2 linked regions of the Candidatus Finniella inopinata genome follow. The protein of the gene in region 2 binds, or shares a complex with, the protein of the main gene of each other region. Links are inferred from orthologs where the notes say so. Each region holds a gene or a part of one and is shown on either strand. Other genes may lie near its edges. The genes, in order: prmC and prfA.

What was found.
Region 1: the proteins of prfA (region 2) and prmC are in contact, whole or in part, in a crystal structure (PDB 2B3T), measured with the Escherichia coli proteins. The link is inferred for Candidatus Finniella inopinata from one-to-one orthologs.

What each region holds. Positions count from the first base shown.
Region 1 is NZ_SCFB01000004.1:63,331-79,368, forward strand. What follows is about bases 5,220-8,218. They hold prmC (peptide chain release factor N(5)-glutamine methyltransferase), read right to left. Parts: upstream 7,144-8,218; coding sequence 6,295-7,143; downstream 5,220-6,294. Other genes in these bases: EQU50_RS02200 (carbohydrate-binding module family 20 domain-containing protein), read left to right, coding at 5,220-6,230; grxD (Grx4 family monothiol glutaredoxin), read right to left, coding at 7,140-7,469; EQU50_RS02215 (BolA/IbaG family iron-sulfur metabolism protein), read right to left, coding at 7,466-7,726; EQU50_RS02220 (phosphoribosylaminoimidazolesuccinocarboxamide synthase), read right to left, coding at 7,726-8,218. In the rest of the region: EQU50_RS02180 (extracellular solute-binding protein), read left to right, coding at 1-231; EQU50_RS02185 (aquaporin), read right to left, coding at 285-959; EQU50_RS02190 (carbohydrate-binding module family 20 domain-containing protein), read left to right, coding at 1,166-3,427; EQU50_RS08565 (hypothetical protein), read right to left, coding at 3,429-3,551; EQU50_RS02195 (aquaporin), read right to left, coding at 3,561-3,788; more of EQU50_RS02200, read left to right, coding at 4,311-5,219; more of EQU50_RS02220, read right to left, coding at 8,219-8,541; EQU50_RS02225 (ABC transporter transmembrane domain-containing protein), read left to right, coding at 8,815-9,921; EQU50_RS02230 (ISAs1 family transposase), read right to left, coding at 10,062-11,210; EQU50_RS02235 (YifB family Mg chelatase-like AAA ATPase), read left to right, coding at 11,339-12,676; EQU50_RS02240 (hypothetical protein), read left to right, coding at 12,911-13,117; EQU50_RS02245 (succinate dehydrogenase iron-sulfur subunit), read left to right, coding at 13,136-13,954; EQU50_RS02250 (hypothetical protein), read left to right, coding at 14,081-14,890; EQU50_RS02255 (alkaline phosphatase D family protein), read right to left, coding at 14,943-16,038. UniProt on the Escherichia coli protein: Methylates the class 1 translation termination release factors RF1/PrfA and RF2/PrfB on the glutamine residue of the universally conserved GGQ motif, i.e. on 'Gln-235' in RF1 and on 'Gln-252' in RF2.
Region 2 is NZ_SCFB01000004.1:216,254-232,205, forward strand. The notes cover bases 2,096-5,008. They hold prfA (peptide chain release factor 1), read right to left. Parts: upstream 4,136-5,008; coding sequence 3,056-4,135; downstream 2,096-3,055. Other genes in these bases: EQU50_RS02860 (SDR family NAD(P)-dependent oxidoreductase), read right to left, coding at 2,096-3,052; hisS (histidine--tRNA ligase), read right to left, coding at 4,142-5,008. Also shown: mltA (murein transglycosylase A), read left to right, coding at 1-49; EQU50_RS02850 (Smr/MutS family protein), read left to right, coding at 58-555; EQU50_RS02855 (hypothetical protein), read right to left, coding at 619-1,986; more of EQU50_RS02860, read right to left, coding at 2,054-2,095; more of hisS, read right to left, coding at 5,009-5,407; EQU50_RS02875 (hypothetical protein), read left to right, coding at 5,610-7,181; EQU50_RS02880 (BaiN/RdsA family NAD(P)/FAD-dependent oxidoreductase), read left to right, coding at 7,466-8,638; EQU50_RS02885 (hypothetical protein), read right to left, coding at 8,733-9,158; EQU50_RS02890 (ISAs1 family transposase), read left to right, coding at 9,282-10,430; EQU50_RS02895 (hypothetical protein), read right to left, coding at 10,594-11,496; EQU50_RS02900 (ABC transporter ATP-binding protein), read right to left, coding at 11,763-12,551; EQU50_RS02905 (ABC transporter permease), read right to left, coding at 12,570-13,454; EQU50_RS02910 (ABC transporter substrate-binding protein), read right to left, coding at 13,459-14,478; EQU50_RS02915 (leucyl aminopeptidase), read left to right, coding at 14,697-15,952. UniProt on the Escherichia coli protein: Peptide chain release factor 1 directs the termination of translation in response to the peptide chain termination codons UAG and UAA.

The sequences.
Region 1 (16,038 bases), 150 kb from region 2 along the record:
TTTGATTCCACAGATTTAGGCGTCCAAGCCGCTAAAATAGCCTATGATTCCTTTACAACCAACCAACCCGGTACATTCAGTCGGGGCATCTTATTGGACAGTTTTCCCGGCATTCGCAAAATTGAAGTCCAACAAATGGAGAAATGCATTAAGGGAGAAATTAGTGCAGAAGACGCTATTAAAACGATAGAATCAGAAGGTAATAAGTTGCTAGATTCTAAGAATAGCTAGAGTTATTGAGATAAACCGGTGGCACTTTATTTTAAGTGCCGCCATAATTTTCTTTAGTCCTTGCAATACAGAATCCGAAAAACAGTAACGGCCGCGATAGATGCGATGATGTGCGCCGCCCCAAAAAGCCACAATTGATCTAAAAAGATTCGACCTGCAAAAACAGCCGTCGCAAAAGACCTTGCAAAGTTCGCGGACGTGTTTGTGACAGGAATGCTGACCAGGTGAATGGCAACCAATGTTATGCCAACCAAAAGTCCGCCGAAGCCCGCCGGAAAATTATTCCTGGTTGTACATAAAACCGCGAACACCAAGACCGCTGTCGTAACAACTTCTATGATGGCTGCCGCCATACACGTATATCCCATAGGTGAATGAGCGCCAAATCCGTTAGAGGCAAACCCCGCATGAACATCAAAGCCAGCCTTGCCAGAGGCGATCACGTAAACGATGGCGGCTCCCACAAGAGCCCCTGCTACTTGCATGATAATATACGGAATCACGTGACGCGCCTGAAATTTCCCAGCAAAGCAAAGTGCTAAAGTTACCGCCGGGTTGATATGACATCCCGAGACGGGCCCAATGGTGTACGCCAACAGCATCAACGTTAGCCCAAAAGCCAGTGAGACGCCCAAAAAGCCGATGGACGAACCAGCCAGCACAGCCGCCCCCACCCCCATGACAACCAAGAGCAATGTCCCTATAAATTCTGCAAAATATTTAGGCAGGTTCGAGCACATATACAATTTCCAAAAAAATTACTACAACTTTTAACATGATATCATTGTTTTTAGATTAATTTAAAACGATTTTTTGTTTTTAAGCTAAACATATATTATGCAATAAGATCCATTTATAAATATCATTAAATATATATTAACAATATAAACATACAATGAATTTACAATCATAAAATTAATATTTGGAATAAAAGATGTTTATTAATAAAATTATACAGAACTTACTTTTAGTATCGGCTCTTGGTGCGTCTGCGTATGCAACAGGGGCACAATCGGTGAGTGGACCTACCTTCCTGTTTAAAGGAAACGGCCCCCTTGATGGCAGCGGAGGGGCAGCGAATCCGCCACGACCCCGCGCCATTTTGCATGCGTTTGATTTGTCGCTTACGACTATTACAAGACCTGAAACCTTTAAACCCGACGATTCAACCCCCTCAGCGTTCACGGCTTCTAAGATGGACCCAATTAGCAATAGTTTCATAGACCGTGCCTCAAACAGAGGGTATTCACACATCCAAATATCCGCTACGCAGTATAATCCCACCGTTTATAACGTCTGGAGCGAAGCCTATAGACCTCTTGTTATGATTCTTGATGACCCACAAGCAACATCAACATCCCCTTCCTATAACTCTCGGCAAGCTTATTTAAACACCGTTAAGGATGCTTTAACGAGCGCGAGTGGTTCAACCTCTAACTTAATTGATCTAAAGAAATATGGGGCTACTATTCCAGATACGGCTAATAGTGGCAAGTATATTACTGTTGGGTATATGCTGCAAAGTGCACTATATGGTGGGCTCACAGACTTATTACCTCTCATTAATTACGCAAAAGCCAAGAATATTGGCTTTGTCGCAGACGTTGTGTTTAACCAAGTTGATGACTTTATGAAAGAACTAAAAGATAAAAGCAAACCTTCGACTTCGTTATTTACTTTGAGGCCAGCTTATATAAATGGTTACACGCCACAACTTGATACGACCAGGGTCTTTCCAACTGATGCAAAGGGTAATGGTTTTTTTACTCCATCATCATCATCATCCTGGAACTATGGTCCCCAATTTAACTTAAGCAATTCGTATGTGCAGGATATGATCGTTGGTTACCTACAGTTCCTTTATGACATTGGTATTGCAGGAATTCGTATAGATTATCTGTCTGCAACCAGTCCAGGCAATTGGCAAATAATTTTGCAAAAAGCATACAACAAAGGAGTCACTTTTAATCTTGGATACGGAGAAAAATTCGATTCTTGGCTTCCAAGTATTAGTCCCTACGCTCAAATCATGCCATTGGAAGACTTTACCTTACAACAAAACAGCCTAGGAACATCCTGCATTAATAATTTGAATAATGGTAGTATCAGTAGCCTTGTCATGCCGAATGCTCTTGGCAACACTCAATCAGCCGTTAACTTTACCGTAATACATGACATGTTCCCAAACATAGGGGGAAGCAGGTTTTGGTTTTACGGGGGATTTAACCAGCAGGGACAAGATAGCAATCATTCTTACACTTCCGATAAAAATATGATACACGTACCGAACCCAACCAATGTTAGCAGCTGCACAATTTGTGCCGCCCAGAGAACCAATCCCGCATTGATTATCAATTCACAGTTAGGTAACGCTTACCTGCTAGCAAAACGTGATGGATCGCCCCTCATCATACGGTTTGAAGATGAAGCAGGTAATTTGTCTGGCACTTCAGCAACAGCAACTGGTGACTTTGCTGATATCATAAAAAACGCTCTTGCCTTCAGAACAGCCATGGATGCCAAAAACGCTCCACACGAGTACATGGTAGCTCTTGATAGAAAAACATTACTAATTGCCCGGCAGTTTGGTTTTGCGGTCATTAATGTGGGTTTAAATAACCGCACCATCGCTTTGAGTGACCTTCAAAAGGTCCCCTCAGCGTATATACCCGACACTAGCTACACATCCGCTAATACCACAGGTTCCTATTACATAGACCTAGCAGACACAAACACGCCGCCTGCAAAGTATACAAAAACTTCATCCGGATTTAAAACTGGCGCAACCAACGCAACAGCCTCTTCAAGAAATGTTAAATACTTCGTCTTGCAAAACCCGCCAACATCTATGAGTTCAAGGTCAGTGGTGTTCGAGGCAAAGAACGCTAATACATCTAGTTTTGGGCAACAATTATTTGTTTTGGGTAATCATCCATTGTTGGGCAATTGGTCAGCCCGTCCTGACTTTTTGAATATCATGATGAATTTAAGCTCCACAGGCAATATGTATCCAAAATGGCAAACCATCCCCATCAGCTTTCCATCAGAATATTCTGTTTCCTATAAATTTGCGAAGGGAACTGTGGATGATAATCAACAACGTACAATAAATGAATGGGAACCAGGTAATAATCGGACCTTAAATGTTAATGCAGGATCAGATCTTCAGTATGAGTGGCGCAACTACGGAAGCTAAGTTAGCAAAACAGGCTGGGTAGGGGCAGCCGTTGTCCCCGCCAGCCTTGCCAGAGGCGATCATATAAACGGATAGACGCCCCCACAAGGGCGCCTGCCACTTGCATCACAATGTACGGCACCACCTGACGCGCCTAAAATTTCCCCGAAAAACAAAGCCCCAGTGTTACCGCCGGATTAATGTGACAGCCTGAGACAGGCCCAAGGGTATACGCCAACAGCATCAACGTAAGCCCCAACGCCAGAGAGACACCCAAAAAACCGATGGACGAACCAGCCAACACAGCCGCCCCCACCCCCATAACGATCAAAAGCAATGTTCCTATAAATTCTGCAAAATATTTAGACAGGTTCGAGCACATATACAATTTCCAAAAAAATTACTACAACTTTTAGCATGATATCATTGTTTTTAGATTAATTTAATAGAATTTTTTTGTTTCAGATTAAATTTATATTTTGTAACAAGATCCATTTTTAAACATTATTAACCACATGTTAACAACTTACATTCATAATATATTGATATTTATTAAATTAATATTGGTAGAAAAACATGCGTATTAATAAAATTATACAGGGCTTACTTTTAGTATCGGCTCTTGGTACCTCTGCGTATGCAACAGGGGCACAATCAGTCAGCGGACCGATGTTCTTGTTTAAAGGAAATGGCCCTCTTGATGGCAGCGGTGGAGCAGCGAATCCCCCCCGGCCTCGGGCCATTTTGCATGCGTTCGATCTGTCGTTAGTTCCCATTGAAAGATATCCAACGTTTGATTTTAGTTACTTTCCAATTTATAAAACTGCTAACATGAGCCCTCTCAATCAATCGTATATTGATACGTGCCAGCCAAAGGGGGTATTCACATATCCAAATTTCCCCTATGCAATATGCACCAGCTCTTTTGAACACATGGAATTCGGCTTATCAGCCTTATATCATGATTCTGAACGATCAGAATCTTACTCAACAACCCACAACTCAATCAAAACCTACAGCGCTCCCAGTGGCGCCATATGCACCTTACTACCCACGACCATTCAACGAACCATCTTACGGGGGGTACCAATGCGGCTTTTGGAAGTACAATGCTCCCTGGGAAAGTCCTGCTGTGTTTGATTCTGCCAATTGCATCCTCGTCAATGGGGTAGTACCTGCCTTAAAAGCTTCAGGACCAGCAAGCACCTCAATAGCAAATACCTTGTCCGATCTTACCAGTTATGGAGTTTCTATTCCGGACAGCACTTCAACGGCTCAAAACTCAAAGAAAAATATTACTGTCGGGTACATGCCACAAAGCAGGTTATATGGCGGCATTACGGACTTGACGACCTTTATTCAAGCAGCAAAAAACGTAACCCCATCAGTTGGTGTTATTGTTGACGTGGTCTTCGCCCACGTTACTTTTGATATGCAGGATGCAACTAATAAGGCTGTTTTGCACCCCATGAAAATTGCTGGTTTGAATGTTGCACAAGACTTCAAGACCTTTCCTGATGGCTTTTTCAAGTCACAGTCCAGTTGGGAGGGATTCGGTCCCCAGTTGAATTTAGGCAATTCGTATGTACAAGACATGATTGTTGGCTACTTAAGAATTCTTCGTGACATTGGGGTTGCCGGAATCCGTATAGATAATTCAAAGGCAACCAGCCCAAGTAATTGGCAGTCTATTTTTCAAAAAGCAAAGAATAAAGGCATCACCTTTGATCGTGGATATGGAGAAGCTTATGATTATAGTCTTTCTACAGTCACCCCCTATGCTCAAGTGACACCAATGGAGGATTTCATCTTACAAAACAGTCTGGCAAAATCATGTATTGCCAATTCAAACAATGGCAGCATTGGGAAACTTATCATGCCAGCAGCCCTTGGCAATGCTCAATCGGGAGCAACATTTTCCGTTAACCACGACATGTTTCCCAACATAGGAGGTAGCAGGAATGGGTTTTACAACAGTGGAATGCACACTTATGACTCTCTGGGTATGGTACATAACGCTAATGGTGGCACCGATCCTAAACAAACACTGCCAGGGAATCCTAGTATCTGTATAATTTGCGCAGAGGAACGAACAAACCCCGCATTTATTATCAATTCACAACTAGCTAACGCCTACCTGTTGGCTAAACGCGATGGATCACCCCTTATTATGCGCTTTGAAGATGAGGTTGGCTCCCAACCTGTATCCGCTGTGTCGCCTTACACCAAACAAAAGATACAAGTCGCCACCGGTGACTTTGCTGATATCATAAAAAATGCTCTTGCCTTCAGAAAAGCAATGGATGACAAAAATGCCCAATACGAATACATGGTGAAACTTGATGACAACACATTGTTAATTGCTCGTCAGTTTGGGTTTGCCGTGATTAATGTAGGGCCAAATAATCGCTCCATTACTTCGAACGACCTCAAAAAGGACTCCAATGTTAACATCCCCAACGGAGTATATAAGGATGAAGCTGGGGCTTCTTACACAAAGAGTTCAAGTAGCTTCAGCGCCACAGCTTATTCTAGAAATGTCAAATACTTTACTTATGATAGCTTCACAACTGTCTTTTCGTTACGTACCACAAAGTCAAATGTCTATTTGGTTGGAGGTGCTACGGAGTTGGGCAATTGGAATACGGCGAATGCTATCCCCATGTCTGGTTCTTCTGCATTAAGTATGTCTGTGAAATTCAACACACCATATGCTTCGGTGCCTTATAAGTATATCCAAAAAAATGGCGCCGCAATAACTTGGTACCCAGGAAATGATTTAACTATTCCAACCGGCGCCGCAACGACAAACGATACCTGGTAATGGTAAGGTCATGGATACAGAACGAGCGGCACGATCACGGTGGAAGCTAGAAATACAGAGGTGGTTAATGCCCGGGGCCGCTTTTCCCAAACACCACCACCCTTTCAATGCCTGACAGGTCAGGGTAGGTGGCCAGAAAAACCAACCCTGCCTGTTTTGCCACCCACCGAACCGTATCCCCCTGCCCCAGGCCAATCTCCAAAAAGGCTAGACTATAGGGGTGCATTAAAGCAGGAAGCTGAGGCAACAGGGCCCGATAAGCTGCCAGACCATCCTCCCCGGCATATAAAGCCTGATGGGGATCATACTGTTTCACCGAATCCTCCAGCAGATCGTTCAACCCAATATAGGGGGGGTTGCTGATCAATACGTCGAATGTCCCCTGCATCCCCTCTGCCCAGTTGCCCTTGATAAAAGAGGCCCGTTGATCCAAACCCAGCCGCCCAGCATTCTGTTGGGCCACGGCCAGGGCAGCATCGCTGATATCGACCCCCACCCCTAAACTGTTGGGATATTCCGATAATAAGCTTAGAAACAGACACCCCGTCCCTGTGCCAAAATCAATTATGGTTAATGGTATATCGTGATCAGGAAAATGTTCCAAGACAGCCTGAATCAAAGTCTCGCTGTCGGGCCTGGGATCCAGGGTATCGGCCGTCACCTTAAACGGTAGACTCCAAAATTCCCGCTGCCCTATAATTTTTGACAAGGGTTCGTTATTGCAACGGCGCTGGACTAAAGGGACCAACCGGTCAAAATCTTCGCCGCTGATGGCAGGCTCAAAAAAAACATCTGTATAAGATCGATTTTGAAGGAAGGCGATTAAAAGCGTCAGTTCACGCCTTGGGTTGTCTATCCCGGCCGCCTGGAGTTGGCTGATAAGGGTCTGCAAATCCTTTGAAAACGCCCTCAAGCCGCAACAATGCCTTTTTCTTTTAACAAATCTTGTAATTCACCTGCCTGGTGCATTTCGCGAACAATGTCACACCCACCAATGAATTCGCCCTGAAGATACAACTGCGGAATCGTTGGCCAATTGCTATAATCCTTAATCCCCTGGCGAATCTCAGGATCAGCCAAAACGTTAACCGCCTTGAATGGAATGCCCATCGACTTTAAAATTTGGATAACAATGGCGGAAAAACCGCACTGGGGAGTCTCTGCTGTTCCCTTCACGTACAAAACAACGGCATTTTGAGTAAGGTCATCTTGAATTCGTTCTTGCACAGTGATTGTCATAACGTATTTCCTTTTGAAGTTTCTGGGGGCAAAACGCCCGTTTTAAGTGCCATGGCGTGTAGGTCCCCGCCCATTTTACCGTTTAGCGCCTGATAGACCATTTGGTGCTGCTGCACCCTTGTTTTTCCAATAAAATCATCGCTTAAAACTGTTACTTGGTAATGGTCATTATCACCAGCTAAATCTTGTATTTCAATGACACCATCTTGGAAACAGTCGCGAAGCAACTTTTCCAAAACATTACTTGGCAGAGGCATTAAAGAATTTCCTCTCGAATCAACAAATCAGCCGGCCCACCCGCCTTTAAAAGCCCAAATTTCTCTGCCAATTTTTGGTACCGTGACCGCTGATCACAATGACCAAGATCTTCACCGCTTAAGGAATCAATGTCAAGGCGCTCCCCCGATTCAATGTCCAAAACGCAACAACTGTCGGCACTAATCTCGTCAATCAGAACAATTTGCGTGTCGCCCATGTAATCAGAAAGATAAACCCTACCAAACTCCAACTGATACCGTATAAGGCGTAAGCCAAGAGCAATAAACTGACCACACAAAAAGTCATTAATCCTCTGCGTCATTTCTTTGATGCAGTCCAATTCATCTTCATCCGCCCAGCCCAATGCCGTGATATGACGTTCTGAAATAACAGATTCCGCATAATCCTTACTTTTAACGTGAAACTCTGGAATAGCTTCAGGCAGCAGCATCCCCTCTTCAAGACCCAGACGTTTCGCAAAATTATCAATGGCTAAGTTATGGACAATCACATGACAGGGCAAATTCTGTGTAGCCCGCACCAATTGCTCGCGCATGTTAAGGCGACGTATTAAATGCGTCTGCACACCAATCTCATTCAGACGCACCATAAACATTTCCGATAGACGATTGTTAATAACACCCTTCCCAATCACGGAAACGCCGTCTTGTTTTTTGCAGTTATCTTTAAAATACAAAACGAAGGTACCCGGATCAGGCCCGTCAAACAAAGTCTTGGTGCGGCCTTCATAAAGATGACGACGGCGAGGCGGCTTTCTATCGCCCAACAAAGCTGGTTTAGAACCAATTGACATGCGCATAACCTTTATAAAATGCCCAATTTGTCTAGATACCTCTCTTAAACAATTTTTCAGAAGCTTCCGTCTCCCTTGCATCCCATTTGTCACCCCCGCGAAGGCGGGGGTCCAGTTGTATTATTATCTAGATTCCCGCTTGCGCGGGAATGACATCTGGAACGTTAAAGGGACGAGAAAAAACTTGCAAATCATTTGAAAGAGGTATAGCAAATTTTGCTTAAATCAGCAATCTTATTACTACTGAACATTAAGTGGGAATCACGGGTTACTATGTCAACACCAAAATTAAGCACCTTTCGAAAATTATGGCCATCTTTATGGCCGCAATGCATGCCGGGCGTTAGGGTGCGTGTTGTTATTGCCTCGGCCGCATTAATTTTATCAAAAATCGCTTTGTTGGCCACGCCCTTAACTTGGAAATATGCTGTAGATCACCTGATGCATAACCCTAAGATTATACCCTATTCCTTAATTATCTTTTATGGGGCGGCTCGTCTGGCGTCGTCCTTATTTTCAGAGGTTCGAGACGCCGTCTTTGCGCAAGTTGCCCAGCGTGCTTTACGCCAAATCGGGGTTAAGGTCTTTGAACATTTGCACCATTTAAGTTTACGGTTCCACCTTGACCGCCAAACAGGGGGAATCACCCGCATTATTGAACGAGGAACCAAGTCGATTGAAACTTTATTGACATTTCTGACATTTAGCATTTTACCCACTATCGTTGAAATCATTTTGGTCTGTGGGGCTTTGTGGTGGTTTTATGGTATCAGCTTTTCGATGGTAATTTTGGTCACCATGGCTGCCTACATATTTTACACCCTAAAGCTGACCGAGTGGCGCATTCATTATGTGCGTTCCATGAACGCCAGTGATAATTTGGCCCAGACCAAGGCCATAGATAGTTTGTTAAATTACGAAACAGTAAAATACTTTTCCAATGAGGTGCACGAGAAAAATCGATTTGATGCGGCTTTGCGGCAGTATGAAATCGCTGCTTTGCAAGGCAAAATCAGTTTATCGTACCTAAACATTGGGCAAGCTGTGATTATGTCTTTAGGGCTGATTGCTGTGATGGTATTGGCGAGCCTGGGCATTACTCAAAACACAATGACCACAGGTGATTTAATTGCCGTCAACCTTTTCCTGATTCAGTTGGCCATTCCTTTGTTTAACTTAGGTTTTGCCTACCGTGAAATTAAGCTGGCCCTGGTCAACTTAGAAGAAATGTTCCATTTGTTGGATGAACCGCAGGACATTAAGGATATACCCAATGCTCGGCCACTTGCCTTTAAGGGAGGTAAAGTTATTTTTGACAAGGTTAGCTTTGCCTATCAACCCATGGCGATTGCACTGACATCTCCTCAGCCTAGTTTTTAAAATTACGGTTTCTGCTATTTCCCAAACTTTTGTAGATTGATTTGATTTTGTAGGTTTTGAGAGATCTACTTCCTGTTTTTTTTATTTTTAGACACTATCCTCCCCTTTAAAAGACTTACCGTTTATATCAGTCAATCCGCTCAAACGCGCTTTAAATTGTGGTCAGCGGTTAGAATTTTCAATAAGTATTTGTTGTCCCAGCCTGCTACCTTCCGTCGACAGCTCACCCCTCGTTTATTCGTTTTTTCTTGCTTGAGTAGATTCAAAGCAATACGTCTCATGACAGCCAAATTCTTGGCCGCGTGGCCAACATGCACCTGGTTATGGTCTTCCCTAAAACCTACATCCAAAGACCAGTGCAGGTTAATTTCTATGTTCCAGTGTTTTCTGACAGCAACCATAAACTGATCAATATTTTCATAGGCTAAACTTGTTAGAAAGTAGCGGGTACTACGCTCAACCTGATTATTAGTTGTGCGTGTTGTTTCAAGCATGCCAACACCCTTTAACCCAGGCCAACGAAGTTGAAATACTGCCGGATCGCGTGCTGATACTAATGTATAGCGACGTGTTTCTATGCGACCATGATCATGGATCTTCTCTACTTTCCGTCGATTAAGCATCTTCTTGTACTGACGTGATTCTCCTATATGGAAAATTGCCTTGACCATTTCATGAAGCTTCGGTTGATTATCTTTTAGAGCTAATACGTAGTCTGCACCTTGAATTAAGATCTCTTCAGCAATTGACTGCTGACAACCCATGGCGTCAATGGTGACTGTACTACCAGTAACATCAATCATCTTGAGTAATTTTGGAATGGCTGTAATTTCATTGGATTTTTCATCCGTTTTAACTTGCCCTAAAAGAAGACTTTGATTGCTTGCCCAGGCACTTACAATGTGTAGGGCTTTTTTCTCTTTTCTTCTGTTGCCAGAACCCCGTAGCGTTTTTCCATCAATAGCAATAATCTCAGAATTAACATCGATAGAGAGTGACTTGATCCATGCATAAAAGCAGGATTCAAATTGCTCTGGGTCAAGTATGGAAAACACACGGCCAAAAGTATCATGAGATGGCACACCATTAGGCAGCTCGAGAAATGTTGATAACCAATCGTATTTGGCTTTGCCAAATTCACTAATATCAACCCAGTTATCAGCGCCACAAATTGTGGCCAATATTGTTATTACCAAGATATCGTGCAATTTGTGAAGCTTGTTGTGGTTATCAATACGAGGATCGGCAAGAGGTTCAAAATGTTTGAGGAAAGTATCTGATAACTGCATCCCTGTTTCCTTTTTCTTTATTGAGAAAAAAGAATAATAACAACGGATAGAACAGCAGAAAAGCCGAATAAAAAATTAGGAAATAATTTTTAGAATACTAAACTAATTTTCAGTGCAATCGCCATGATTTGGGCCTAAGCCTTCCCCCAAAAAGAATTACCGTCAATTTAGCCCCTGCAGATATCCAAAAAGAAGGGTCCCATTACGATCTACCCATCGCCTTGGGCTTGATGGCCGCCATGGATGGTGTTGAACTGAGCCAGTACACGGCCCTTGGCGAACTGGGATTGGATGGTCGATTGGCAGCCGTGGTGGGTGTTTTGCCAGCTGCCATGAACGCTTTGATGCATCATCGGGGGTTAATCTGCCCAGAGGTCAGCAGTCGCGAAGCCGCCTGGGCTGGTGATTTAAAAATCTTAGCCGCCCCTAATTTATTAGCCCTTATGAATCATTTCAAGGGCACACAAGTGCTTCGCCCCCCCGTTGCTGAACTAGCCCCAGCATCGTTGTCTAATGGTCAAACCGTTGATTTAAAAGATATTAAGGGGCAATCCTTGGCGAAACGAGCCTTGGAAATTGCAGCCGCTGGTGGTCACAATATCTTGATGATGGGGCCCCCTGGTGCTGGAAAATCCATGTTGGCACGTTGTTTGCCAAGTCTGCTTCCTCCGCTGGAACCAGCCGAAGCTTTGGAAGTCACCATGATTCATAGTCTGGCTGGTTTGTTGCCCGAAAGCGGCTTGATTCATCAACGCCCCTTTCGCGACCCACATCATTCGGCATCTTTGGTCTCGCTGGTCGGGGGTGGGAATCGTGTCAAGCCGGGGGAAATATCCCTGGCCCACCAAGGGGTGTTGTTTTTAGACGAATTGCCCGAATTTTCGCGCCCAACTCTGGAATCTTTGCGTCAACCTTTAGAAACGGGGAAAATTGTTGTCGCAAGAGCCAACAACCATGCGACCTATCCTGCCCGAATCCAACTGGTTGCTGCCATGAACCCCTGTCGGTGTGGGTATTTTGGCGATTTAGAACGTCAATGTCATCGCGCCCCCGTTTGCGCCAATGACTATCAAAATAAAATCTCGGGCCCTTTATTGGATCGATTCGATTTATTGTTTCATGTGCAGGCCTTGAATGCTGATGAATTATTAAGTCAGCATGAATCCGAACCCAGCCACGTTGTGGCAAACCGGGTAAGAAAGGCCAGAAAACGTCAACAACACCGTCATCAAAATCTTTACAGCTGGTTAAATGCAACCATTGATGGTGATCACCTAAAGCAGATTGCTGAATTGGACGAGGAAGGTAAAGCGCTGTTAGGAAAAGCCGTTGAAAAATTGAGATTATCAGCTCGGAGCTATCATCGTATTTTGCGGGTAAGCCGAACCATCGCCGACCTGGAAGAGAGCCAATCCATTCGGAAGCATCATATTGCTGAAACGTTGGGGTATCGTCAAAAGACTTAATTTTAACTAAAACATACTAAATTTTTAAAAAGTTAACCAAAAATTAACGTTTATGCACTACTATGAAGGATGTTAAGAAACATTTTTTCTGGAGCCAGCATGCGCATACCTTTCATTCCTTTTATTCCTGTATACATCGCCGTATCAACCTTGATTTTCTTTCAGGCTGCGACCGCATCTTCTGTACAAAACGTCTCTTCGGAGCAAAACGCATCCGAAATTAGCGTAAGATGCATGATGAAACCTTATGAAGACGGTTGCACAAGCCAAATTTCTAAAAGCCAAGCTGCATTGGGCTTAGAACTTGCAATTGCAAGCGGTCAAGCAGGAGAACTGCACAATCCAGAGTCTAACATAAATGCTGCGATTGCTATGCAGCAGGCACAACAAGCACAGGCAAATGCTCGCGCTGCCGCCAATGCTGCTGCCTCAGCCGCCTAATTAACGTGGCAAAATAATGTGGTAAGATTAAGACTTCCGAAGAACTCACGCATTAAACCAGGGCGCGCTATCAAAAGCCCTGGTGACGTGATTACCGAAAAAGAAGTATCCAACCGTACGTTTCAAATTTACCGTTGGACGCCCACTTCTGACCTTTTTCAATCTGAAGCACCTAACCTTCCAAGATACGATCAATTCACCCTGAATATTAATCAATGCGGACCGATGGTTCTGGACGCGTTGATTTCCATCAAAAACAATCTAGACCCAAGTCTAACCTTTCGCCGATCATGCCGAGAGGGCGTTTGCGGAAGTTGTGCCATGAACATTGACGGGACAAATACGTTGGCCTGCATCAAGCCAATTTCCGAGGTAGAGGGAACAATTAAAATTACTCCACTGCCTCACATGCCGGTGATCAAAGACTTGGTCCCCGATTTAAAACACGCCTATGCTCAGTATGCATCCATTGAGCCCTGGTTAAAAATATCGTCACCCGCCCCCATAAACCAAGAACATAAACAAAGTCCAACGGATCGAGCCAAACTAGACGGCCTATGGGATTGTGTCCTCTGTTTTTGTTGTTCGACTGCCTGCCCCAGTTACTGGTGGAATGGTGATCAGTTTTTGGGCCCGGCCGTTCTTTTACAAAGCTTTCGATGGATAGAAGACAGTCGGGACGAAGGCCGCCAAGAACGCCTTGAACAACTAAACGACGAGATGAAATTGTACCGGTGCCACACCATCATGAATTGTGCGAAAACCTGTCCTAAAGGCTTAAACCCAGCCAAAGCGATTAGCCAGATTAAACAGAAAATCAGCCACGAGATTGATTAGAGAGTTTTTACTTGATAAGCATGGTGAGGTTAAAAATAATTAGTTTAAATTTTATATATTATTAAGCTTAATTTAATGCTTTCATGCCACATTAGAAATATGAGATTAAAAACTGCGCAGAATAACATGCTAAAAAAATTTTTAACCGTTACGTTCAGCTTATTTATTCTTTCATCTGTTTCGACCGATTATGCCCATGCCAGTGATGAAGCTTCGGCTAAGAAGAAAGAAACGGCAGCTAAAAACAAGGAAAAATCTGCCAAAGATAAGGAAAAGAAAGCTAAAAATAAAGAGAAAGCCGCAAAAGCTAAAGAGAAAAAAGCTAAAGATAAAGAAAAGGCAGCTCAAAAGGCAATAAAGGATGCTCAAAAAGCCTTAAAAGATGCGCAGAAAGAAGAAAAAGCCGATCAAAAAGAAGAAAAGGATGCTCAAAAAGAAGAGAAGAACGCGGAAAAGGCAGAAAAAGATGCATTAAATGATGAAAAGAAAGCCCAAAAAGCAGAAGCTGATGCCAAAAAGAAAGCTGATACCAAGAAGAAAGCTGATAATGATAAGAAAACGAAAAATAAAAGTGGGAGCTCTAAATCAAAAGCTTCTAGGTTTAGCGGATTCCTGGATAGTGCAAAGGAAAAAGCAAAAGAAGCCGCTCAGCAAGCTGCAGATTCTGAAATAGGGCAAGCTCTCAAGGAAAAAGCCGCTGAGAAAGCCGCTGAATATGAGGAAGCTGCTAAAGCAAAAGCCCTTGAAAAGGTTTCTAATTCCTCACTCGGCCAAAAGGCTTTGAATCTGAAAGAAAAGGCTGATCATTTAAAAGAGCAAGCGGATGGGGCTTTGGGGATAGCAGATAACGGTAACTCTTCTGATGACGCAGAAGAAGCACCAGCTGAAGACGAGGATTCTGCCGAAGATGATAATAGCGAAGGAGGCGAAGAATAATTCGCCTCCTAATAATTATTTGCCTTAGCCAAAAACTTTTAAAAAGCCAATTTTAACTTCTAACCACTAACGGCATATCATCCAAAAGGCTGACCCAGCCCTTTGGAAGCCACCTTTCTAGGCTCGCGTTTTCTGAAGGAAGACACCACAAGCTTGGATAAATTTGCCCTGCAACCGATTCAAGCTCCAGCCAATTATTAAGGGCAATTTCACGACTTTCCTTTCCATCAGAAACCTTTTTATAACCAGTTATCTTATCAACCAAACCTGCCCCAAACTGTTCTTGCTTCTGAAACCAAGAAATTACCCTTTTTAATCCCACAATAAAACCAGGAACAGGGGAACTTGTAAGCGCGGAAGACGTCAGTTGGAAAATTTGCGTTTCTCCGGTTGAGCTATCAATCACCTCTCCTGCACCGGCACTGTGCACATCGCCACCCAAGAAAATAACCTTTTTCCCCTTGGATTTTACAAAATTTGCCACAAACTTTTGTATAATGTGATTCCGCTCAGCGACATGCGTTGTGTATGACCATTCATCAACGCCATCCGTACTTAAATCTGTGTTACTTTGTTCAATAGGGTCTTTCTCAATCTTTTGATACAAAGATTTCAAACATGTATGTTTATTAAAAAACTGTAACATTTTAGTAAACGGATTAAGATTTTGATAAACCACTGGTATCTCAGTCACAAAGAAAAGATTTGTTTGATTGACGGCATTTAGTTTATTAAACATAAAGTTCAGCGATTCAGGTGAACTGATTTGATTCACCGTTCTTTCTGTTCGTGTATCAAGACCATAGAAAGCCATAGTTTCAAATTGCAAAAGGTAATTGTATGATAACAAAGAAGCGCCCTTAATGACCCCTATTAACCCCGTATCGCTGGGCCTTGTCTTTGTTGTGTGATGCTGGAAAAGCATGTAAAAACGTTCTGCAACTTGCTCTATTTTTGCCATAACCGGCGGAAGGTCAACGTAAGACCCTTTACCATTAAAATACTCGTGGTCACTGGAAAGTGATTTACTGGGAACTGTTGCTAAAAATTCCTTAAACCCTGGTTTGCAATAATGTGCACTATAGTACTGAAGAAGAGCGGTAGTCAGGTCATTTTCTACCTGCTGTGCTTTGTCATCAGATAAAGGT
Region 2 (15,952 bases):
TGGCGTCATGAATGTTAAAGGTGATTGTTACCGTTTGTTACCTATTTAGGAATTGTGATGAAAGGTCCAACCCCTGAAGATATAGCCTTATGGAAACTGTTTAGTGAGGGCATCAAACGTCTCACAAAAACAAAAACAGATTTTGCAACGCCGCGACCAGCCCATCACCTCTCATCCCCCGCTCCCAAAAGGGATATCGTCATCCCTGGAAAACCCCGTGGCACAAGCCAGCCGTTAGTCACCTTAGAGGCCCGTGATCTAAAAGCCATTAGCATAGATGGCCGATTGGACCTGCACGGGCATACTCTGGAACGTGCCCAGGCTTCTTTAGGCCGATTTATGAACGCCAGCCAGCAAATGAATCGGCGATGGGTTTTGGTAATCAGCGGCAAAGGTCTTCACAGCGCTGATGGACGGGCTACGTTAAAAACCTTTGTGCAGGAATGGTTCCGTCAAAACACCCATTTGGTGGTGGGATTTGCCGAATCAAAGCCCCAGGACGGGGGTGCCGGCGCCTTTTATGTGAAGGTCCGCCGTTTGCGCATCCATGATTAATCAGCAATTCATTTTAGAACTGGGCTCCTACAATTTATCACGTTTCAAATTGAAGTTCTGCTTTTATTGCCACTGGCTTTCAAGCCATTCATAGCGCACCTTGGCCTGCGTTCCCGTAAGACCTACATGTGATCCAATGTCCTTCCACCAATTATCGTCAAGTTTCATATGAAGCATTTGCTTCGCGGCAATAACCGCCCCAATAAAGGCGTTTTGTCTATGACTTAAATATGCCGCCTCATCTTTAGAATCTACCGACCAAGAAGGCCTAACATTGAACAAAATTTCTTGCAAATGTGTCAAGATCCCCGAGAAACCAACATTCTGTCGAACAAGGGTAACTTCTTCGCCCACTCGATGGAGGGTATCGCGAATTACAGACCATTCTTGCTTTTTAGGGGCCCGTCCAAAATCAATTCCCCACTCGCCTCCAGTTGCAACGATATTGGCCAAAATTGCGGGGGAAACTTCTCGGGGTTTCTTTAAATGACTTAGTGCTCTAAGTGCTCTTAATGGAGTCGCCAAGTCCGGTGTCAAGGTATGACTTCTTTCAGTTTTTGTTATAAAATTTCCCCATACCTTATCTTTATGATCAGCGGACACTCTTTGTAAATTGCTTACAAACATGATGGCAGACAGGCCTTCATCATTCACGTAGGTAGACATGGAAGGTTTAGCAGCCAAAAGCATGCCCACATTTTCATGCCTATTCCAATGTGTAGAATTTATAACAGACTCCAGAATCGCGTCTTCTGGGAAAAGTTTCAGAATACTTTGCAATAAGGGTTCCCCGGCAGGATCAGAACGAACTTCCACAACTTGAGTGACCAAGTTTTGACCAAGATTATTACGCCAACGGGCAAGCTGATCTTTAAAACCCGACTCAAACAAGGTTTGGATCATTATAAAGCTGGGATTAGGCACAGGATGAGAAGGGCTAGAAAATTCAGTATAACAACTTATCAACTTGAACTGATCAAATTCTTTATCGGACACGCCATCAAAGTGATGGTGGGTTAGCTCCCACCGATTACCAGCTTTAAGTCTTTGTTTGTGATTAACCAGTATGTTAGTAGCCTGTTGCCCAAACCAACGAACAAGAAACTCTCCAGCTCTGCTATCGTAGCCGTTAATTACATTGGATAAAACTGAAGGAAAGGTGGGATCCAAACAAGCTGCAATATATTCCGCTTCTGGAGTCTTTTGATTATCATCACAAGCGACATCAAGAATAACATCCAACGCTAAGCAAAAGTCCTCTCCCTGTGAATAATCATTCCCACCCTGGAAATGATCCCGAATAGCTTGATACCTATTAGCAGGCGCTGACGAGGCCGCTGGCGATGAGGATGAAGACGATGACGACGAGGCATTGGCGCAAGCCAACAACCCACCCACCAGCAAAAAAATGAAGCCACGAAATAAAAACATATGTGCAAATCCCAAATAATGAAGCTGCAATACAGGTAATGCCTGATTAAGGAAAATTCAAGTTTTATTATTTAAGATAAATTGTGTGTGTTTTGTACCATTCCACAAATTCTGCGATCCCCTGGTGAATATCCACCTTGGGGCAATACCCCAACTCTACCTTAGCTTTTTGGATATCGCTGGACGTTTCAACAATATCACCCGGCTGCAGGGGCAAGAAGTTTTTGTTGGCTTTTCTGCCCAAAGCTTCTTCTAACGCCTCAATGAACGTCATCAACGACTGCTTTTGGTCATTCCCCAAATTGTACAAGGGATGTTCCCTGGGTTCTACAGAAGCTGGCCGCCACAGGGCCGCCAAAATACCATCCACAATATCACTAATGTAAGTGTAATCCCGGCTCATCTGGCCATGGTTATAAACGTCAATGGTCTCACCCGCCAAGATCGCTTTGGTGAACTTAAACAACGACATATCGGGGCGCCCCCAGGGGCCATAAACTGTGAAAAGCCGCAGGCCCGTGATGGGGTATCGATATAGATGATAATAGGATTGAGCCATAAGCTCATTAGCCCGTTTGGTGGCTGCATACAAAGAAATGGGGTGCTCAACCGGATCCGATTCCTTAAAAGGCAACGAAGGGTTCAACCCATAGACCGAGGATGTACTGGCATACACCAAATGCTCAAAATTTTCCTGATAACGGCATTGTTCTAACATGACCATGAATCCGGTCACATTGCTGTGAACATAAGGGTAAGGATCAATCAAAGAATACCGCACGCCAGCCTGGGCTGCCAGGTGCACAACATGGGTGATGGGTTTCTCTTGCTGCCACATTTTTTCCATGGCTTGGTGATCCGCCACATCCAGGCAATAAAACTGAAAAAATTCGAAGGATTCCAGCTGTTTCAAACGGTCCTTTTTTAACTGAACACTGTAGTAAGAGTTCAGATTGTCCACACCCACAACTGTATGGCCCTCTTCCAAAAGGCGCTTTGCCACGTGGAACCCGATAAAGCCCGCAGCCCCTGTAACCAGAATTTTTTTAGATAGAGCACTGGTCATGACCTACTCCACCGCCTCGGCCAACTTCTCAGCCTGGTCATGGGAAATCAAGGGATCAATGATATCGTCCAACGCTTCCCCTGCCAAAATCTGCTCTATCTTATAAAGCGTCAAGTTGATCCGGTGGTCACTGACGCGACCTTGCGGAAAGTTATATGTCCGAATACGCTCTGACCGATTGCCAGACCCCACCTGCGTTTTCCGGCTGGCAGCACGTTCGGAATCAAGGCGCATCCGCTCAGCCTCATACAACCGGGCCCGTAAAATCTTCATCGCCTTAGCCTTGTTCTTATGCTGTGATCGCTCATCCTGCTGCGTGACCACGACACCCGTTGGAATATGGGTAATCCGCACCGCACTGTCGGTGGTGTTCACATGCTGCCCACCAGCCCCCGACGCCCGATAGACATCGATCTGCAAGTCTTTTTCATCAATCTGAATGTCAACATCCTCAGCCTCTGGCAAAACCGCCACAGTCGCGGCAGACGTGTGGATACGTCCGCTTGCTTCTGTCTGAGGAACCCGTTGCACACGATGAACACCCGATTCAAATTTCAACCGCGCAAAAACCCCCTTACCAGAAATGGACGCGCTGGCCTCTCGAATAGCGCCCAAGCCGCTGTCGGCTGAGTTCAACAACTCAAACTTCCATCCTTTGACCACTGCATATCGTTGGTACATGCGCAAAAGATCTGCGGCAAACAGGCCAGCCTCCTCCCCGCCTGTGCCCGCGCGAATTTCCAAAATGGCGTTTCGATCATCATCGGCGTCTTTTGGCAACAGCAACAGGCGGATTTGATTTTCCAGGTCTGGAAGCATTTCTTTTAAGGTGTGAAACTCGGAATAAGCCAGCTCGCGCATGTCAGCGTCCAGGCTGCTGTCGTTGGCTAAAAGCTCAGCCTCTTTTAAATCGTGTTGCTGCTTTCGAAGGTCACCAACTGCCTCCGCCACTTCCGTCAAATCAGAATATTCTTTCGACAATCTGGCAAAATCAGCGGGGTCACTGAGCGTGTGAACAGCCAGCGCATCGCGCAGTTCTTGGTGCCTTTGGATTAGGCGGTCTAGTTTTTGATCAAATGACATATTAAATTAAGCTTTTTTCAATGACAAAAGGTGGGGGACAAGGTCAGATATCGACACTATAGTTTCTTTATCGCCAGCTGGGGAAAAATCTTGCTGTAAATAACGAATCTTTACCTGGTTTGATTGATATTCTTCCGGTCGCAACAAAACGGCCACCTGACAGCCGGCTTTATCAGCGGCCTTCAGGCGTTTCGATAAATCCCCTTTTAAGAATACCTCACAAGGAACACAGACATGGCGAAGTTGTTGCGCAAACTTTAAACTGATCGGCTCTAAACCTTCCTCAGCCGCAATCAAGGCAATTTTCAGATGGTCAGGCGTCTTAAAGTCCGTCAGCATCAAAGCCAGACGATCCAGGCCACAAGCCCACCCGACTGCTGGAACGACAGGCCCACCCAATTGCTGCATCAACCCATCATAGCGGCCGCCTGCCAGAATGGCATCTTGCGCCCCAAGCGAGTTGGTCTTGAATTCAAAAGCTGTATGGCAATAATAGTCAAGGCCCCTGACAAGCTTCTGGTTACGGGTGAAATCAATACCTAACGTCACAAGGCCATTTTGAACCTGATCAAAAAAATGGCGAGAATCTTCGGTTAGATATTCGTCAAACAAGGGGGCATCTTGGCACAACACCTGATCGTTAGCATCTTTGGAATCTAAAATCCGCAACGGATTTTTCTCAAGCCGGATTTGACTGTCAGGTGATAAGTCATTTTTATAACGGCCAAAATAATCAACCAAGGCTTGGCGATAGTTTTGGCGGCTTTCTAAATCACCCAGAGTATTCAGGTGCAACTGATAATCGCTAATGCCCCAGGCCTTTAACAGATGGTCAGCCAAAGCGATGCATTCCACATCCGCCAAAGGATGGGCCGAACCGATATATTCCACGCCCAATTGGTAAAACTGTCGGTACCGGCCCTTTTGGGGACGTTCGTACCGAAACATAGGACCGCTGTAAAACAACTTTTGGGGCAACGTCTGGGTCAACCCTGCACTGATAATAGCCCGCGTAACAGGGGCCGTACCCTCGGGCCTTAGGGTCAGCGAATCGCCCCCACGATCAGCAAAGGTGTACATTTCTTTACCCACCACGTCAGAGGTTTCGCCCAAACCCCGTTGGAACAACGACGTATGTTCAAAAATCGGCGTCTCGATTCCCTGATAGCCATAAGCTGCCAAAATATCGAATGCCACACGGTTAAGATAACTGCATTTGGCGTAATCATCGCCTAAAAGATCGCGTGTTCCGCGAACTGGTTGTGTGGACATAAATCACCGAAGTTTTACAAGTAATGCTTGGCATATTAGGGGATAATGTTTTGGGATTCAACCAGTAGCGATCGCACTTCAGGGTTTCTTGATCTTGTACAAACCTATTCATACCTGCCTGAACTTACTGATAACATAATCATTGCATTTCAATTTTTATGTACTATATATCAGGTGACAATCATTTTTAGGGAGCACAAAAATGAGTAAGATTTTATTTTCTTTTTTCTTTTTTTTATTGGGGTTGTTTGAGCTTAGTATGGCATCCCAGAACCCTTTAGCCGATACGCGCTTGTTAACGATCGATGTGAATGCTTTCAGCAAAGCTATGCCAAACCTTGCTCAGCAACCGTCCATTAAAGACGGTATCCTTCCATTTTTCTTAAGCATTGATCACGCTGAACGAGGCACAAAAAGCCAGTCTTTATTCAAAAAACCTGACTATACCGTTTGGTCCGATTTGCTAAGCAAGATGGGAATTCAAGCCAGCGGAGTCAATGTTTTATACGCCCTGAATCGCATTCAACAGGAAGTTGAGCTGGCTATGGATTTGTCACCAACTCAAAAAGATCAGATGCAAGAAATCAGAAAAGGGGCACAAGAGGCTTCCTTGATGTTACTGGGCGGGTGCTGGGGTATTTTGGACGAAAAAACGACCCAAGACCGCTACGGAAATGATATGGAAACTATTCAGAATGTGGTGCAGAACTTAGGTCGTTCTGCGTATAAAGTTGAACAGGATGTGAACACCTTTACGAAAGGACTTCAGCAAAAGATAGAACAATTTCCCAACCCCAATCAACAGGCGCACAGGGATCATGTAACTGTCTTGGTAACTCAGGGATGGTTAATAGAATCACGCACAGCAGACCTCCTTGCAACAGGCAAGGGAATACTTATCGGTGCTTTGACCCCGTCGCAAGCAAGTCTTTGGAGCGCATATGAAAAAAAGGGACCTGTTAACCCATGGGAATGGAACAAAAATGGCGGCATAATTTCCTTCGGGCCTAAGACTGCCCAAAAAACAGCACCTGACGAAAGTTGGATTCAATACTTTGATTCAAAACAGCATCCGTTTCTGACTGACGATTCGGTAGCCCAAAAGGGCCCACTAGGCACAAGTGTTAATTTAAGTTTAAAAGTGCCTAAAAGCGGTTACGAGAGGAGAACTAATTTTAAACATTCTCCTTTGTATAAATCCATCATGAAGGGCGATATAAGCTTAAGCGGCCTCAGTTTTTCAGATTTTATGACGAATTCTAACCCCGCCAATGATTTTCAGAATATTCTAACGAAGAACCTTGATTTAGAAGTGTTATCACTTGGCGCTAGCATTGCCTTATCTGAGGTAGGGCGAATAAGTGACCTCGGTGTGAAAGCCAAAACTCTTATATTGGAAGAGCCGTATTATTCTTATGTTATGATTGAGCATCTGGGGTATGGGGGTTCGAAAAGCCTATTGGACAGCGTCACTTGCTTGTATCTGTTTAGTTGTGATGATGATGTTCTGATCGCGTTGGGCAAAGCAAACCTACAGGAATTGAAGGAATTGGTTTTAATTGATACACAAGTAAAATTAAGTGAAGATAAGGAAGAGGCTTTGGAACAATCTCAACTGTTCAAAAGGCTCAAAAAACTTAAGATATGGGCACGTAATGGTGGTATTACAGAAAAAAGGATTACTAATTTCGTAGGAGAGTTGAAATTGGATAGAAGCACAATCGAGGTCTCGACGACATATGTTCCTAAGTTCCCTCTTGATATACTCCTTTGAAATGATTTTAGGGGTAGAAGCGATTTTACCAACTTTTTTTAAAGCCCCTGATCCATGACGATGCAATCCAACTGTTGTGCTATCTGCCCACACAAAGTCAACCGTAGCTTTCTTTTTTTACTGCAATTGATATACCCCATTCAAATCATTTTGCGGGATTTTTATGACAGAGGTTTTTTCCAGAAACAAGACGAGAAAGTCCCGAATAGTCATTCTATTTAAGGCTTTTAAGCCGCTGTTTATGGGAAAAAGATCAAACAGAAACACCAGGGAAATGATTTGAAATGAATATATGCGACGTCATCGTTATTGGCGCAGGCGCCGCTGGTCTTATGGCAGCCGCCACCGCCGCAAAACGTGGGCGACGCGTTATATTGATTGAGCACACAAACAAAATTGGCGAAAAAATCCGCATTTCTGGTGGGGGTCGAAGCAACTTCACCAACCTTTTTGCAAGTCCTAAAAACTATATCAGTCGCAATCCGCATTTCGCGAAATCGGCCTTGGCAAGCTATACGCAGCACGATTTTATAAAGCTTGTTGAATCATATAATATTGCCTATCACGAAAAGACCTTGGGCCAATTGTTTTGTGATGGATCGTCCAAGCAGATTATTAACATGTTGCTCAGTGAATGCCAAAAGGGTCAAGTTGACGTTCGTCTTAACTGCGCCGTCACAAATATTGCCAAAGGTGACCACTTTAAGATCAGCACCTCTGATGGCATTCTTTCAGCCGAATCAGTTATTATTGCCACCGGCGGCCTATCAATTCCCCCAATAGGTGCCACAGATTTTGGCTATAAAATTGCCCGACAATTTGGCCTTAAAGTTTTGGCGACACAACCTGCCCTGGTGCCCCTAAAAGTTCCACCCTCGACCCTTCATATGTTCACAAGTTTAAGTGGCATTTCTGTTGATGCAATCGCCTCATATCACGACGTACACTTTCGCGAAAATATTTTATTTACTCATCGGGGTTTAAGTGGACCCGCCATTTTGCAAATCTCGTCCTATATGCAGAAATTTTCTAAAGAGGAAATAACCTTGAACTTGCTGCCAGACATTGATTTGAAAGATGAATTTAAACTCAATCGAAACAGCAAACAAACTGTTGGCAATTTCTTGAAAAATCACTTCCCCAATCGTCTTGTCGAGACAATGGCAACCCCAGATTATGGGGTCCGCATCACCGAACTTAAAAACAACCGTTTATTCGAAATCGCAGACTCTTTTCACCAGTTTAAAGTGACCATTGATGGCAGCGAAGGGTATCAAAAGGCTGAAGTTACCGTCGGCGGAATCGATACAGATGAATTGTCATCAAAAACATTGATGAGCACAAAGGTCCCCCAATTATTTTTCATAGGCGAAGTAGTCGACGTTACCGGATGGCTTGGCGGCTATAATTTTCAGTGGGCCTGGTCATCGGGGTACTGTGCCGGGCAGCATTGCTGATACCCGCGACAACTGAATACGGCATATATGGACGCGGCAGACCGGCCATATGTGACGAATTGGCGCCTGTTACCAAGCAAAATCATTCTTAAGGTTATAACCTGCCTATATCAACCGTAATCCTTGGAAGAGGTTGGTTTATTAATTCATTGTGCGATAAATTTTTAAATTTTTGTGGTTCCTCTTTTAGAAGCCTCTTAAAATCCTCCTCGCCTAAAACATAAGAATCATTTGGTAACTGTTTTTTCAAAATACGCTTCATCATAAAAGTTGGTTTAGTGGTAAAGTACTGAACGATTGGATTTACATTTTGCGTTGTTTTAGCTGCAAAACGATGCAATTTGAGGGCAAGTTTTTCATGAGTCGGTAATGTGTTTTTGTTGGCTATGTGAAAAATATTTCGCTCAATACCCATATGAACACTCATGTTACAACCGGGACTTGTTAAAACCGTCATGCTCATTTCAAGGTTATCTATCTTTCCTAAATCAAAGGGAGTAGGTGTTTCACCAAGGCGCATGGCGATTGCACTGAAAATTAGTTTAGTATTCTAAAAATTATTTCCTAATTTTTTATTCGGCTTTTCTGCTGTTCTATCCGTTGTTATTATTCTTTTTTCTCAATAAAGAAAAAGGAAACAGGGATGCAGTTATCAGATACTTTCCTCAAACATTTTGAACCTCTTGCCGATCCTCGTATTGATAACCACAACAAGCTTCACAAATTGCACGATATCTTGGTAATAACAATATTGGCCACAATTTGTGGCGCTGATAACTGGGTTGATATTAGTGAATTTGGCAAAGCCAAATACGATTGGTTATCAACATTTCTCGAGCTGCCTAATGGTGTGCCATCTCATGATACTTTTGGCCGTGTGTTTTCCATACTTGACCCAGAGCAATTTGAATCCTGCTTTTATGCATGGATCAAGTCACTCTCTATCGATGTTAATTCTGAGATTATTGCTATTGATGGAAAAACGCTACGGGGTTCTGGCAACAGAAGAAAAGAGAAAAAAGCCCTACACATTGTAAGTGCCTGGGCAAGCAATCAAAGTCTTCTTTTAGGGCAAGTTAAAACGGATGAAAAATCCAATGAAATTACAGCCATTCCAAAATTACTCAAGATGATTGATGTTACTGGTAGTACAGTCACCATTGACGCCATGGGTTGTCAGCAGTCAATTGCTGAAGAGATCTTAATTCAAGGTGCAGACTACGTATTAGCTCTAAAAGATAATCAACCGAAGCTTCATGAAATGGTCAAGGCAATTTTCCATATAGGAGAATCACGTCAGTACAAGAAGATGCTTAATCGACGGAAAGTAGAGAAGATCCATGATCATGGTCGCATAGAAACACGTCGCTATACATTAGTATCAGCACGCGATCCGGCAGTATTTCAACTTCGTTGGCCTGGGTTAAAGGGTGTTGGCATGCTTGAAACAACACGCACAACTAATAATCAGGTTGAGCGTAGTACCCGCTACTTTCTAACAAGTTTAGCCTATGAAAATATTGATCAGTTTATGGTTGCTGTCAGAAAACACTGGAACATAGAAATTAACCTGCACTGGTCTTTGGATGTAGGTTTTAGGGAAGACCATAACCAGGTGCATGTTGGCCACGCGGCCAAGAATTTGGCTGTCATGAGACGTATTGCTTTGAATCTACTCAAGCAAGAAAAAACGAATAAACGAGGGGTGAGCTGTCGACGGAAGGTAGCAGGCTGGGACAACAAATACTTATTGAAAATTCTAACCGCTGACCACAATTTAAAGCGCGTTTGAGCGGATTGACTGATATAAACGGTAAGTCTTTTAAAGGGGAGGATAGTGTCTAAAAATAAAAAAAACAGGAAGTAGATCTCTCAAAACCTACAAAATCAAATCAATCTACAAAAGTTTGGGAAATAGCAGAAACCGTAATTTTAAAAACTAGGCTGAGGAGATGTCAGTGCAATCGCCATGCACCAAGGCGCGGAATATAGGCGTACATAATCCATACCTCTAATGAAGTTTTATCTGTTTCTAATAACGTATCGAACATTTTAAGGGTATTCCGAAAAGCCTGGAATCCCATCCCCAAGTCTCTAAAAAAATCTTCATCTATTTCTTTCTTTTGCTCTTCTCTTTTAGGCTTTTGCTTCTTCTCAAATTCATCCCAAGTCTTAAAATTTTTTGTGGATAGCTTTTCGGCTACCATAAACAGGTCATCAGAGAATTTTTCATAATGGAAACCATTAGCTTGGTTAGTTGAATTTTGACGAATGCTCGAATTTCTTTGGTGAAGTAGATTATTTTGAGATAAAGTTTTAGCTTTCTCAACAGGCAGCACTCTGGGTCGATAGGACGACACCGTTTCATAAAACCACCCCATGAAATGAGGGGTTAGAAGAAAATTATAATTGATCCCCTCCTGATCGTTTATTTTTTTTAATGTAGTCTCTAACAATTGGCAATCAGAGTCATATTTCCAAGAAGCTCTGTACCACAAGGCCCATGCAATGCTTTCTACAGCTTTTAGAGCACGGTAGTGAGCAAGAAAATGCTTATTTGAATGGTCAATTGTTGAAAGTTTCGGCAAGTCTCGAGGATCGTCAATAACCACACTGCCTATGATGGCTTTAAAAATGATTTCTTTTTCTTTAGTGTTTGCAGCCCTACTGTAATCAATTGCCTCAGGGTCTGCTAACTTGTCGCTGATGTCCTTTGTCAATCCTTCAATAACTGGGGTTACTTTCTGGCCAGAAGACCCGAATGCCAAAATACGCCTTTGATCTTTTTCAAAGATATATTCAACAGCGTTTAAATTAGGAACTAATATTAATAAAAAATATATTAGAAAATAACGCATACAAAACTTTCAGAATAGTTGAGTGTGATTTTATTATTGAACCTGCGCTGCAAGCCTCTAAGTGGTGATTTTGAGCAGCAGAATGCTTGGCCTAAAAAAACTTAAAGATAACTTACACTTTAATCGCACAATATGCGTTTTTATATATACATTTCAATATAAAAAATTTTTAAGTTTCAAAATAAATTGATGGGTTAAATTTTAATCAACTTTTTTAAGTTAATTGGACTTGCCGTCAAGAAAAAAGCAATAGCATCAGTATAGTATTAGCCCCCTTGCAGCAGCAATCGATCATCGTCGATGGAACGTCCAAACTGCTTTAACAGATCCTGTGCCGTCAAACTGGCCCGTTCAGGCCCAGACACATCGTAAATAATTTTGCCTTCGTGCAACATAATAGTACGCGTGCCATAGTGCAAAGCCTGATGAAGGCTATGGGTGACCATCAAGGCCGTTAATTGTTTTTCGGTGATGATTTTCTGACTCAGCTCCATCACGTAAGCCCCTGTCTTTGGGTCTAAGGCCGAGGTGTGCTCGTCCAACAATAAAATCTTCAAAGGGCTTAATGTTGCCATCAGTAAGCTGACGGCCTGACGCTGCCCCCCTGACAGCAAAGACATCAATGTGTCCAAACGATCCTCTAAACCTAAATCAAGCTTTTTAAGTGTCTGGTAAAAAAGATCACGGGTATTGTGCTTTAAGGCCCACGACAAACCCCGTCGTTTCCCCCGCTGCAAAGCCAAGGCCATGTTTTCAGCAATGGTCAAATCAGCACACGTCCCCGCCAACGGATCTTGAAAAACCCGGGCAACCAAGTCAGCACGGGCATGAGTGGGCAATTTACTAACATCCTTATCGTCAACACAAATCGACCCTTGGGATGGTAAAACCTCACCCGCAATTGCATTTAAGAACGTTGATTTTCCGGCACCATTACTGCCAATAACAGTGACGAATTCGCCTTCTTGAATTCTTAAATTGACCCCTTGTAACGCCTTCTTTTCCGTGATGGCACCTGGGGCAAAAGTTACATGAATATTATTTAATGTGATCATTTTTACACCAACTGAGGATCAAGAAAGGGCTTTAATGCGTTGCGTCAACGATGGCAACAGCATAGCCAAAGCCACCAATACCGCCGTTACCAGGTTTAAGTCGGAAGCCTGCAACCCAATGTCGCCCACATTTAAAGCAGTGGCAATGACCAAGCGATACAAAATTGCCCCCAAAACACACGCGCCAAGAGCCTGGAAAATTGTCCGCGTTGGCAAAACCGCCTGACCAATAATCACCGCAGCCAAACCAATAATGATTGTCCCTACACCAAGTGATACATCAGCAAATCCATGAACTTGGGCGAACAAAGCCCCTGCCAGGGCCACCAAAGCGTTCGACAAACTAAGACCTAGCCAAATCATTTTATTATCATTAATACCTTGAGCCCGGCTCATGCGTGGATTATTACCGGTTGCCCGCATCGCCAAACCCAGGCGAGTGTTTAAGAAACAATAAACCCCCATCATCAAAATAACGGCAATAACCATCAGCGGCATAAGATAAACAGAACCCAAAAAACTTGCGTTCCCAAACCACTCAGTGAAGATTGTTTTTTCGCCCAACAACGCGATATTGGGCTTGCCCATAATTCTTAAGTTAAGGGAATATAATGCCGTCATCGTTAAAATACTGGCCAACAAGTTCAAAATTCGCAAATGCGTTGACAACCAGGCCGTCACCCATCCAGCTAACGACCCAGCCAAAATGGCGCTAAGGGTAGCCAGACCTGGATGAACGCCATGGGTAATCAACGACGCACAAACCGCGGCCCCCAAAGGGAAGCTTCCATCCACGGTCATATCTGGAAAATTCAACGTTTTAAACGATAAGAAAACCCCCACCGCTACCAAGCTGTAAATAAGACCCAGTTCGACGGTCCCTACAAACTGAAACAAATTCATATGCTTATCCCCTAACCTCTTCCCCGACAACAATAGCCTCTTTAAGCCATGTTTCAGGGAAACTTATCCCAATACGAACAGCCGTTTGCTTGTTTACGAATACGTGCAGGGGATGATTTGTTAAAACAGGCAAGGTGGCTGCATCGCCCCCTTGTAAAATCTTCACAACATACTCGGCGACTTTTTTACCAAGTTCACGACGATCATAGCCTTTTGTCGCCAAAGCCCCCGCCGCCACAGAACCCACATCGCCCGCAAATAAGGGGATTTTGTGACGTTCCGCAATCAATGCAATACTTTTCATGCCAGAAACGGCCGTGTTGTCGTTGGGAATATAAAGGGCCTGGACCTTATCAACAAGGCTCGTCACGGCGGCACTGACATCAGCTGTCTTACTGGCCGTGGCTTCCATAAGGGTAATGTTTTCTAACGCCAAAGCCTCTTTGAGGACTTGAACCATTTTCATGGAATTGCTTTCACCGGGGTTATAAACCACACCAATCGTTTTTATGCCAGGCACCAATTGTTTCATCAGTTCAATTTGTGAGGCAACAGGCAAAGCATCACTTACCCCCGTCACCGCATCAGTCTTATTTGTTAAATCCTTAACCAATTTCGCACCCACAGGGTCTGTCACGGCAGTAAACACCAAAGGAACTTTTTGGCCCAAACAAGGAGCCAGCGCTGCCTGCGCAGAGGGGGTTGAAATTGCCACCATCACTTTTGGTTTTTGACATAAAAGCTGTGTTACAATTTGTGCGGATATGCCTAAGTTTCCTTGGGCATTTTGATACATGATTTTAATGTTTTGCCCATCTTTATACCCCGCATCAGCAAGGGCCTCGATAAGACCTTCCCGTTCTTGATCAAGTGACTGATGCTCAATAATCTGTGTAATGGCAACAATCGGCAACTCAGGCGTCGCTGATGTAAGGTGTTCTGAAGACGATCCGAAGAAGACCCTATACCCCACACCAATCGCAATAAGGGCAGCAAGAACGACAAAAATTTTAATGGTCTTCATAGGGCTAAAAGATCTAATAGGTAAAATTTAAACGATTAATCGAACCAACAGTCTATCTCAATTTGGTATGAGAATACAGAATTTTATGGCGCTTAAAATACGGAAATTATTCCTTAATAAAGCAGGAGCCTTTCGGATCATGTATGCGTTCCTCGTGGACACATTTGCTGCCTACCCTTATAGTAAACTTAACTTCTCCATAACTTAAAATAGATGCTATGAAAATTTCTTTCTCATCCACAGTTAACTTAACCCAACAAGACTGCTTGGTTATAGGCATGTTTGAGGAGGCTGATTTGGCCTCTCCCTCCAACCTCATAAATTTAGATTTTGTAAGACATGCCCTCAAAACGACCGCCTTTAAGGGCAAAAAAGCAGAAACGCTGTCTTTGGTCACTCCAGCCGACATGAAGGCTGGGCAAGTTTTAGTCATCGGTTTGGGCAAGGCCGAAAAAGTGACAGAACAAGTTTTGCAAGAGGTCGGTGCGAAAGCCATTTCCACTCTAGAGAAAAGCCAAGCCAAAAGAATTGTCGTTGACATACACCTGGACAGTTTTGGAAAAGCCGGAGACGGTGCCGCCCATATGGCAGCAGGGGCGCAAATAAGACATTGGAAATTCGACCTCTACAAAACTCAGAAAAAAGATACGCCTTGTTTAGACGAGTTCACGTTTGTTACCCAGCATCCCCATGATGCTGAAAAATTATTTTCAGACCTCTCCGCCATCAGTGAAGGGGTCGCTTTGACGCGCCACGTTGTCTCAGAGCCCCCGAACGTTTTGTACCCGGAAACCATGGCCCAAAAAGCCCTGGAGCTAGAAACCTTAGGCATTAAGGTTGAGGTTTTAGGCGAAAAAGATATGGAAAAGTTGGGCATGGGCGCTTTATTGGGCGTAGGGCAAGGCAGCATCCGGGAATCAAAGCTTATTGTGTTGCAGTGGCTGAATGGCCCAAAAGACGAAGCACCCGTGGCCATTGTTGGCAAGGGCGTCACCTTTGACAGCGGCGGAATTTCCATCAAGCCATCGAACGGCATGGAAGACATGAAATACGACATGGCGGGATCGGGCGTTGTTTTGGGCATGATGAAGGCGTTGGCCACACGCCAAGCAAAGGTGAACGTTGTTGGCATCATGGGCATGGTTGAAAATATGCCATCAGGATCCGCCCAACGGCCAGCTGATGTGGTAACCTCCATGTCCGGTCAAACGATCGAGGTTGTGAATACGGACGCCGAAGGGCGCTTGGTTTTGGCGGATGCTCTATGGTACACCCAAGACAGATTTAAACCTAAAGCTATGATCAACTTGGCCACCCTGACAGGGGCCATTAAAGTGGCATTGGGCGAAGAATATGCCGGGTTGTTTTCTAACAATGATGAGCTCTCTGAAAAACTGACCAAAGCAGGAAAAACGGTGCAGGAGCAATTATGGCGACTCCCCATGGGCGAGGCCTATGACCGTGATATTGATTC